3 regions of the Kitasatospora sp. NPDC049258 genome follow, and region 2 is predicted to be linked to each of the others. Evidence: riboswitches for the same ligand, from Rfam matches in the RefSeq annotation. Region 2 holds a riboswitch; each other region holds the start of a gene.
The links. A riboswitch is a leader RNA that binds a small molecule or an ion and turns the genes downstream of it on or off. The one in region 2 is predicted to bind thiamine pyrophosphate.
Positions count from the first base shown of each region.

Region 1 (3,269 bases), on a different contig from region 2:
GAGGCCGAGGTCCACGCCTGCGGCACGAAGCCCACCCCGGACTGCAGGTTCTGCCAGAAGCCGGTCCACCAGCCGGCGATCGCGGTCGGCGCGATGAACTGGTAGGTGGCGAAGCCGATCGCCCAGGGCAGCAGCATCAGCCAGCGGGCCGGGGCGTCCTGCTCCAGGTTCCAGCCGCTGCGGCCGGCACCGAAGAAGTAGTCGACGGCGAGCACCGCGAACAGCGGTACGAACACCGCGCCGATCAGGTAGAGGAAGTTGGTGTAGCCGGCGCTGAGCTCGTGGACCCACAGGGCGAGGCCGGTGACCAGCGCGCCGATGCCGACGGTGAGCACCCGGCGGTCGACCCGGGGGAAGAGGTTCTGCACCGACATCGCGGTCGAGTACACGTTGGCGAACGACTGGTCGGTCTCCCGCACCACCAGGACCAGCAGGAACAGCCAGCCGGCCGTCACCCCGGTGAACGAGTCGAAGATCTTGCTGCTGTCGCCGTGCTGCTGGAGCAGCGCGATCAGGCCCAGCACGTAGCACCAGACCTGGGCCACCGTGTAGCCGGAGAAGGTCCCCCAGAACGAGGTGCCCGGGGTGCGGGAGTGCCGGGTGTAGTCCGCGGCCAGCGGGACGAAGGAGATCGACACCGCGATCACCGCGTCGGTGGCGGTCAGGAAGCCGTCCCAGTTGCCCGCCCCCGGGTCGGGGAAGCCCTGCCGGCCGAGCTGGACGGTGAAGTAGACCATCGCGACGCCCACCGCGATCGCCACGTACTTGCGCAGCACCGCGATCGCGCCCAGCGGCCAGATCGTCAGCACCGTGGTCAGCGCCCCCGCGAGCAGCACGAACAGCCAGCGCCAGCCCTGGGTGCCGACCACGTTCTGGGCACCGCCCGCGATCACGATCAGTTCGAACAGGCCCCAGCCGACGCACTGCGCGATGTTCAGCACGGTGGGCAGGTAGGAGAGCCTGGTCCCGAACAGCCCGCGCAGCACCGCCATCGCCGGGGCGCCGGTCCGGGCGCCGATCAGAGCGGCCACGCCCAGCATCGCGGTACCGATCACGGTGCCCACCACGATCGCCGTCACGGCGGCGGCGAAGGACAGCTCCGCCCCCGCCGCCCCCAGCACCGTCGCGGCGCTGGAGAAGCCGATCAGGCTGACGCCCAGATTGGCCCAGAGCGCGAACTGGGCGCGGAAGTCCAGGGTTCTGGGGGGTTCAGTGTCGAGCACCAGGGGCGCCTCGGGGCGCTCGGCCACGGGGGTGGCGGAGGTCGAGGCAGGGGAAGGCGAAACAGCCGTCATGGCCGATACTCCCTACGCCGGCATTACCCGGACAGGTTCCGGCGGTCTGCGCTCCCTCGACCACCCCCGCCGTGATACCCATGGCGTACGGTCGAACAGCGCACTCTCAGCCTGGTGGGTCCAAGCTCCCGCGTCGTTTCAGTTTGGAGCGCCAGGCTAACGGTCGGCGGCTCGAACGCCAAGGCCAGGGAGCTGCCGTCCGCATCGCGGGACCACCGGGCGACGGCACGGGTGGAACGGCCGCAGGTTGTCGGGAGCACCTAAGCATTCTCATGACTTCTTCAGGGGGCTGCTTACGGCAACTGAATCGGCTATGCGAAAAACTATGGCCAAGGTCCTGTCAGCTATGGAGGTCGTCCGTGAGCACCGAGCACGAGAGTGGGTCCACCGGGCCGCAGGAGGGTCGGTCCTCCGGCGTCCCAGAGGCGGGTGCTCCGGCTACTGACACCACGTCGGCCGCCGCGCCGCCGGCGGGTGTCGAGTCCGCAGACACGCTCGCCATGTCCAAGCCGTCCGCCCCGGCTGCGCCCGAGTACATCGACGCGCCCCCGCCGGTGCCGCCCGCCGCGGCGGGCTACGTCAGCGCGCCCCCGCCGGCCGCTCCGGCTCCGCCGGTGCCGCCCGCTCCGGCCGTGCCGGTGGCCCCGGTGTTCGCCGAGGGCGCGCCGCAGGGCGACCCGTACGCCGCCCCGGTCACCCCGGCCGGGCACCCGCAGGCGGCGCACCAGTCGCCCGCCGCCGAGTCGGCCCACCACCCGTTCGGCGCCGGCCAGCCGCTCGGCGGCTGGGGCACCCCGCCCGGCGGCGTCGGCGGCCCGGGCCAGCCGGGCGAGTGGGGCGGCCCGGGCACCCCGCCCGGCCCGCGCCGCAAGCGCGGCAGCCTGATCGCCCTGGTCGCGGCCGTCGCCCTGGTGGCCGGCCTGGCCGGCGGCGCGATCGGCGTCTCGCTCACGGACGGCAAGGACGGCAGCGTCGGCTCCTCCAGCCACACCAGCACCACGGTGACGGTCGGCGACAACAAGAAGGCGCTCGACCGGGCCCCGGAGTCGGTCGCGGGCATCGCCGCTGCGGCCCTGCCCAGCACCGTCACCATCAAGGCCCAGGGCTCCAGTGAGTCCGGCACCGGCACCGGTTTCGTCTTCGACACCGAGGGCCACATCCTCACCAACAACCACGTGGTCGCGCCGGCCGCCAGCGGCGGCAAGCTGACCGTGAAGTTCTCCGACGGCTCCTCCTACCCGGCCTCCGTGGTCGGCCGAGCCCAGGGCTACGACGTCGCCGTGGTCAAGCTCGACAACCCGCCCAAGGACAAACTCGTCCCGCTGGCGCTCGGCGACTCCGACAAGGTCGCCATCGGCGACGCCACCATCGCGATCGGCGCCCCGTACGGCCTTGAGGGCACCGTCACCACCGGCATCGTCAGCGCCAAGGACCGCCCGGTCGCCTCCGGCGACGAGACCGGCTCCCAGGCCTCGTACATGAACGCCCTGCAGACCGACGCCTCGATCAACCCCGGCAACTCCGGCGGCCCGCTGCTGAACGCCTCCGGCCAGGTCATCGGCATCAACTCGGCGATCCAGTCCAACACCAGCGGCTCCAGCGGCCGGGCCGGCTCGATCGGCCTCGGCTTCGCCATCCCGATCAACCAGGCCAAGTGGGTCGCCGAGACGCTGATCAAGGACGGCACCCCGGTCTACGCGATCCTCGGCGTGCTGCGCAACGACGACTACAAGGGCGACGGCGCCCAGATCCAGACCAAGGACGTCCAGGGCACCCCCGCCGTCACCCCCGGCGGCCCCGCCGACCAGGCCGGCCTCAAGCCCGGCGACGTCATCACCAAGCTCGGCGGCATCGCGACCGACAGCGGCCCGACCCTGGTCAGCGAGATCTGGACGCACAAGCCGGGCGAGAAGGTCGAGGTCGAGTACACCCGCGACGGCAAGGCCGCCAAGACCACCGTCACCCTCGGCGAAC
Region 1 is NZ_JBFAQT010000025.1:49,784-53,052, forward strand. It holds gene AB0K43_RS21285 (cytosine permease) at 1-1,295, opposite strand, end outside; TPP riboswitch at 1,286-1,437, opposite strand; gene AB0K43_RS21290 (trypsin-like peptidase domain-containing protein) at 1,796-3,269, shown strand, end outside.
Region 1: linked by a shared signal. The riboswitch ahead of AB0K43_RS21285 (cytosine permease) and the one ahead of thiC (phosphomethylpyrimidine synthase ThiC) in region 2 are both predicted to bind thiamine pyrophosphate.

Region 2 (3,269 bases):
GGTAGACCCGGTTGCCGTTGGCCGCGAACTCCTCGGACTTGGCCTTCATGCCGGCTTCGGCCTCGTCGGCGCTGGTCACGGCCATGTCGTCGCCGTAGGTGTCCATGATGCTTTTGCTGATCTTCATGGAGCAGAACTTCGGGCCGCACATGGAGCAGAAGTGCGCCGTCTTGGCGGGTTCGGCCGGGAGGGTCTCGTCGTGGAACTCGCGGGCCGTCTCCGGGTCGAGGGCCAGGTTGAACTGGTCCTCCCAGCGGAACTCGAAGCGGGCGTCGGAGAGGGCGTCGTCCCACTGCTGCGCGCCCGGGTGACCCTTGGCCAGGTCGGCGGCGTGTGCGGCGATCTTGTAGGTGATGACGCCGGTCTTCACGTCGTCCCGGTTGGGCAGGCCCAGGTGTTCCTTGGGGGTGACGTAGCAGAGCATCGCGGTGCCCCACCAGGCGATCATCGCCGCGCCGATGCCGGAGGTGATGTGGTCGTAGCCGGGCGCGACGTCGGTCGTGAGCGGGCCCAGGGTGTAGAAGGGGGCCTCGTCGCAGATCTCCCGCTGGAGGTCCATGTTCTCGCGGATCTTGTTCATCGGGACGTGGCCCGGGCCCTCGATCATCACCTGGACGTCCTTCTCCCGGGCGATCCGGCCGAGTTCGCCGAGCGTCTGCAGTTCGGAGAACTGGGCGTCGTCGTTGGCGTCCGCGATCGAGCCGGGCCGCAGGCCGTCGCCGAGCGAGAAGGTCACGTCGTAGGCCGCGAGGATGTCGCAGAGCTCCTCGAAGTTGGTGAACAGGAAGTTCTCCCGGTGGTGCGCCAGGCACCAGGCCGCCATGATCGAGCCGCCGCGGGAGACGATGCCGGTCTTGCGCCGGGCCGTCAGCGGGACGTACCGCAGCAGCACCCCGGCGTGCACGGTCATGTAGTCCACGCCCTGCTCGCACTGCTCGACGACGGTGTCGCGGTAGACCTCCCAGCTCAGCTCCTCGGCCTTGCCGTCCACCTTCTCCAGGGCCTGGTAGAGCGGCACGGTGCCGATCGGCACCGGGGAGTTGCGCAGGATCCACTCCCGGGTGGTGTGGATGTTGCGGCCGGTGGAGAGGTCCATCACGGTGTCGGCGCCCCAGCGGGTGGCCCAGGTCATCTTCTCCACCTCCTCCTCGATCGAGGAGGTGACGGCGGAGTTCCCGATGTTGGCGTTGATCTTCACCAGGAAGTTGGTGCCGATGATGGCCGGCTCCACCTCCGGGTGGTTCACGTTGACCGGGATGACGGCGCGGCCGCGGGCCACCTCGTCCCGCACGAACTCCGGGGCCAGCCCCTCGCGGAGGGCCACGAACTCCATCTCCGGTGTGATCAGCCCCCGCTTCGCGTACCCGAGTTGGGTCACCGCGGCGCCGTCACGGCCGCGCAGCGGGCGGCGCGGCCGGCCGGGGAAGACCGCGTCCAGGTTGCGGAGGTTCCCGCCGCGCGGCGAGGTGTGCTTGATCCCGTCGTCCTCCGGCCGGGCCTCCCGGCCGTCGTACTCCTCGACGTCGCCGCGCTGGCGGATCCACGGGTCGCGCAGCGCGGGCAGGCCGCGCCGGACATCCGGTTGGTAGGCCGCGTCGGTGTACGGGCCCGAGGTGTCGTACAGCGGCACCGTGCGGCCGTTGGTGAGGTGCACCTCGCGGTACGGCACCCGCAGGTCGGGCCGGGACCCCTCCAGGTAGGCCTTGCGCCAGGCCGGGGTCGGATAGCCGGTGGCCGCGCTGCTGACCGGGGCGGCCGTCGGGCGGGCAGACTTCTCCTGTGCATCAAAGACGGTCATCAGACCTTCTACTCCCTACGCCGGCATTACCCGGTCCAGGTTCCTGCGGTCGGCGCAGCGGCTGGCACGTCCTGTGACGTACCGTTCAGCGCCCTCTCAGCCCGGTGCTCCGAGCTCCCGTTGTTCGCAGACGGTATTGCCTGCGTAAGACGTCCAACACCGTAGCGGGCCGATCCGCCGAGGTCCAGACGGGTTCCGGCCAGCGGGCACGGTGGCACACTGGCCGGATGGTCGGGCTGACGGGGCGGGTGACGGGCAGGGTCGGGGCCGGGCTGGTGGGCGAGGTGATGCTCCACGTGCCGCAGCGTCAGGGGTCGGAGGCCTTCCTCGCGTACCTGGCGGTGCCCGGTGAGCCGCTGGCCCCGGGCACCCCGGTGGTGGTGGTCGAGTACCAGCCGCCGCGCACGGTGTACGTGGCCCCGGCGTACGGCTGAGGCGGGGCGGTGCCGCCCGGGGCGGCGGGACGGCGGGCGTCTTGACGCAATCTTGACACCCCTGATGCGCAATCAGGACGTCCGAGCCTTCCCAACCGATCACGGCAGGCGAAGAATCGGCTGCTGCCACCGCGTTCCGCGCCATCCTGCACAACCGAGCGCAGCCACGGAGCCGGTGCGCTTCGAAGGGGGAAAGCCGATGCTCATCGGCATCGCGGGGGCCGTGGCGGCCTCCATCGTCGTACTGATCGTGCTCTTCAAGCTGATGTGGCGGGTGGCGGAGCCGAACGAGGCGCTGGTCATCTCGGGCTCCACCCACCGCACCGAGGGCCTCGCGGAGGGGCTGGGCTTCCGGATCGTCACCGGCCGCGGCACCTTCGTGGTGCCGGGTGTGCAGGTGGTGCGCAAGCTCTCCCTGGACCTGAACGAGGCCGAGCTGGACGTCGAGTGCGTCACCTCGCAGGGCATTCCGGTGCACGTCAAGGGCGTTGTGATCTTCAAGGTGGGCGACGACACGGTGTCGATCGCCAACGCCGCTCGGCGCTTCCTGGACCAGCAGAAGATGATGGGCCTGCGGGTGCACAACGTGTTCGCCGGCCACCTGCGGTCGATCGTCGGTGGGTTGACGGTCGAGGACATGATCCGGGACCGGGAGCGGCTGACCGGGGAGACCCGGGCCGCGTCCGGCTCCGAGATGGAGAAGCTCGGCCTGATCATCGACTCGCTGCAGATCCAGGAGATCCTGGACCCGACCGGGTACATCACCAACCTGGCGGCCCCGCACGCCGCCGCCGTCCAGCGGGACGCCCGGATCGCGGCCGCGGAGGCCGACCGGCGGGCCACCGAGGCGGAGCAGGAGGCGTTCGCCCGCAAGGCCGAGGCGACCCGCAACTCCGGTATCCAGCAGGCTGGTTACCAGGCCGAGATGGAGACCGCGACGGCCCGGGCGATGCAGGCCGGGCCGCTCGCCCAGGCCGCCTCGCGGCAGGAGGTGGTGGTCCAGGAGACCAAGGTGGCCGAGCTGGAGGCGCACCGCA
Region 2 is NZ_JBFAQT010000005.1:86,320-89,588, forward strand. It holds gene thiC (phosphomethylpyrimidine synthase ThiC) at 1-1,798, opposite strand, end outside; TPP riboswitch at 1,794-1,927, opposite strand; gene AB0K43_RS06485 (hypothetical protein) at 2,026-2,232, shown strand; gene AB0K43_RS06490 (SPFH domain-containing protein) at 2,432-3,269, shown strand, end outside.

Region 3 (3,269 bases), on a different contig from region 2:
GGCACGCCCGCGTTCTCCACGATCAGCTGGAAGTTGTGCGGGTTGCGGATGCCCAGGCCGGAGCCGATCGGCGAGCCCAGCGGCATGATCGCCGCACAGCCCACGTCCTCCAGCTTCCGCGCCAGCACCGGGTCGTCGTTGGTGTACGGGAGCACCGTGAAGCCGTCGTCGACCAGCGTCTCGGCGGCGTCCAGCAGTTCGATCGGGTCGGGCAGCAGGGTGCGCTCGTCCGCGATCACCTCCAGCTTCACCCAGTCGGTGCCGAGCGCCTCGCGGGCCAGCCGGGCGGTCAGCACGGCCTCGCCGGCGGTGAAGCAGCCGGCCGTGTTGGGCAGCACCCGGATCCCGTTGCGGGTCAGCACGTCGAGCACCGAGCCCTGGGTGCCCGGGTCGACCCGGCGCATCGCCACGGTGGTCAGCTCCGTCCCGGAGACCAGCAGGGCCTGCTCCAGCACCTCCAGGCTGGGGGCGCCCCCGGTGCCCATGATCAGGCGGGAGGTGAAGGTGGCGTCCGCGATCGTGAACAGGTCGTCGGCCATCGCGCTCAGCCGCCCTGGACGGCGGTGAGGATCTCCACCCGGTCGCCCGCGCTCAGCACGGTCTCGGCCCACGACCCGCGCGGCACCACGGCCTCGTTGAGCGCCGCGGCGACCCCGGAGGGCGCCTTGCTCAGCTGGGCCACCACCTCGGCGAGCGTGGTCGCGGCGGGCAGTTCGCGGGGCTCGCCGTTGACGGTGAGCGGGATCTGGTTCATGACGGGACCTCTGCGGTGAAGCGGCTGGGGGTGAAGGGGGCGGCGAGCTCGGGCACGGCCCCGGTGGCCAGGTGCTCGGCCAGCAGGTCGGCGGTGACCGGGGTGAGCAGCACGCCGTTGCGGTAGTGGCCGGTCGCCACGGCGAGGCCGGGCAGCGCGGTCGGGCCGAGCAGCGGGGCGTTGTCCGGCGAACCGGGCCGCAGCCCGGCGCCGGTCTCCACCAGCGGCAGCTCGGTGATGCCGGGGATCAGCTCGTGCGCGTCGCGCAGCAGCTCGTACACCCCGCCGGCGGTGACGGTGGTGTCGTGGCCCAGCTCCTCGCTGGTCGCCCCGATCACCAGCTCGCCGTCGGCCCGCGGCACCAGGTAGATGTGCTGTCCGCGCACCACGGCCCGGACGTTGCGGGACAGGAACGGCGCGTACGGCCCGGGGATCCGCAGCCGCAGCACCTGACCCTTGACCGGGCGGATCGCCGGCAGCACCCCGGCCGGCAGGCCGGGCAGCAGGTGGCTGCGGCAGCCGGCCGCCAGCACCAGCCGAGGAGCCGTCAGCCGCGAGCCGTCGGCCAGCCGTACACCCCTCGCCCGGCCGTCGGCGACCAGGAGCTCGACGGCCTCGGCCCGGTGCAGCACCACGCCGGCCCGCTCGCAGGCGGCCAGCAGGGCCGCCGACAGCCGCCGCCCGTCGACCTGGTGATCGCCCGTCACCTGGAGGCCGCCGCGCACGCCCGGGGCCAGCATCGGTTCCAGCCGGCGGCACTCGCGGCCGGTCAGCCAGTGCGACTCCAGGCCGAGCCGCTGGTGGAAGGCGAGCAGCTCGCGCAGCTCCGCACGGTCGTCGGAGTCCAGCGCCACCGCCAGCGTCCCGGTCGGCCGGTAGCCGGTGTCCAGGCCGGTCACCTCGGTCAGCTCGGCGGCGAAGGCCGCGTACCGCTCGTTGGACGCCATGCCCAGCCGCAGCAGCGGCTCCTCGCCGTACTGCAGCTCGGTGACCGGCGCCAGCATGCCGGCCGCGACCTGGGCCGCGCCCCCGCCGGGTGCCGGGTCGAGGACGGCGACCGCCAGCCCGCGCTGGGCCGTGCGCCAGGCCACGCCGAGGCCGATGATCCCGCCGCCGATCACCAGGACGTCAGGTGTCCGTGCCAAAGTCGATACTCCCTTCGCCGGCATGACCCGGATCAGGTTCGGACGGTCGCAGGCCGCCGCAGCCCGCCTCTCAGCCCGGTGCGCCGGGCTCCCGTGTGAGGTGTCCGTCCACCATAACGCCGGGTGCGCCCCAGCCCGAAGGTGCGTACGGGGGGTGGACACGGCGGTGGATAGGCTGACCCGGTGGTCGAACTGAAGAGAACCGGACGAGTGGTCGTGGTCGGGGCGGGCATGGCGGGCGCGCAGGCCGCGCTGGGCCTGCGGCGCGGGGGCTGGGAGGGCCGGATCTCGCTGCTCGGGGAGGAACCGCACCGCCCGTACGACCGCCCGCCGCTGTCCAAGAACGTGCTGCTCGGCACGGTCGACGACACCGCCTTCGACATCGACTGGGAGCAGCTGGGCGTCGAGCTGCTGCCCGGCCGCCGGGCCCTCGCCCTGGAGCCCGGGGTGCTGCGCACGGACGCCGGCGAGCTGCCGTACGAGGCGCTGGTGCTCGCCACCGGCGCCGAGCCCCGCCCGCTGCCCGGCGCTCCCGGCGCCCGGCTGCTGCGCACCCTGGACGACGCGCTGGCACTGCGCGAGCGGCTGCGGCCCGGGGTGCGGCTGGTGCTGGCCGGGGCGGGCTGGATCGGCGCGGAGACCGCCACCGTGGCCCGGCAGCTGGGCTGCGAGGTGACGGTGGTGGAGGCCGGCCCGGCGCCGCTCACCGGTGCGCTGCCCGAGGCGCTCGGCGCGGTGATGGCCGGCTGGTACGCGGCGGCCGGGGTGGCGCTGCACCGCGGCGTCGGCGTGCTGGCGGCCGAGCCCGGGGCGGTGGTGCTCACCGACGGCACCCGGCTGCACGCCGACGAGCTGCTGGTCGGGATCGGCGCCCGCCCCGCCACCGGCTGGCTGGCCGGCTCCGCGGTGGAGCTGGACCCTTCCGGCGCGGTCCTGGTGGACGAGCGGCTGCGCACCACCGCCCCCGGCGTCTGGGCGGCCGGCGACTGCGTCAGCTACCCCTCGGCCCGCACCGGCACCCGGCTGGCCGTGCAGCACTGGGACCACGCCCTGCAGTCCGGCGGCGCGGCGGCGGCCTCGGTGCTCGGCTCCCGGACGCCGTACGACCCGGTGCCCTACTTCTGGTCCGAGCAGTTCGGGCGGATGGTGCAGTACGCGGGCCGGCACGCCGACTCGGACGAGCTGCTGCACCGCGGCTCGCCCGAGGAGCCGTCCTGGACGGTGCTGTGGCTGCGCGACGGTGTGCTGGTGGCGGCCCTGTCGGTGGACCGGCCGCGCGACCTCAACCAGGCCCGCCGGCTGATCGCCGCACGGGCGGTGCCGGACCGCGCGCTCGCCGCGGATCCGTCCGTCCAGCTCAAGGCGGCGGT
Region 3 is NZ_JBFAQT010000008.1:10,115-13,383, forward strand. It holds gene AB0K43_RS09445 (thiazole synthase) at 1-539, opposite strand, end outside; gene thiS (sulfur carrier protein ThiS) at 545-754, opposite strand; gene thiO (glycine oxidase ThiO) at 751-1,923, opposite strand; TPP riboswitch at 1,892-2,004, opposite strand; gene AB0K43_RS09460 (FAD-dependent oxidoreductase) at 2,083-3,269, shown strand, end outside.
Region 3: linked by a shared signal. The riboswitch ahead of thiO (glycine oxidase ThiO) and the one ahead of thiC (phosphomethylpyrimidine synthase ThiC) in region 2 are both predicted to bind thiamine pyrophosphate.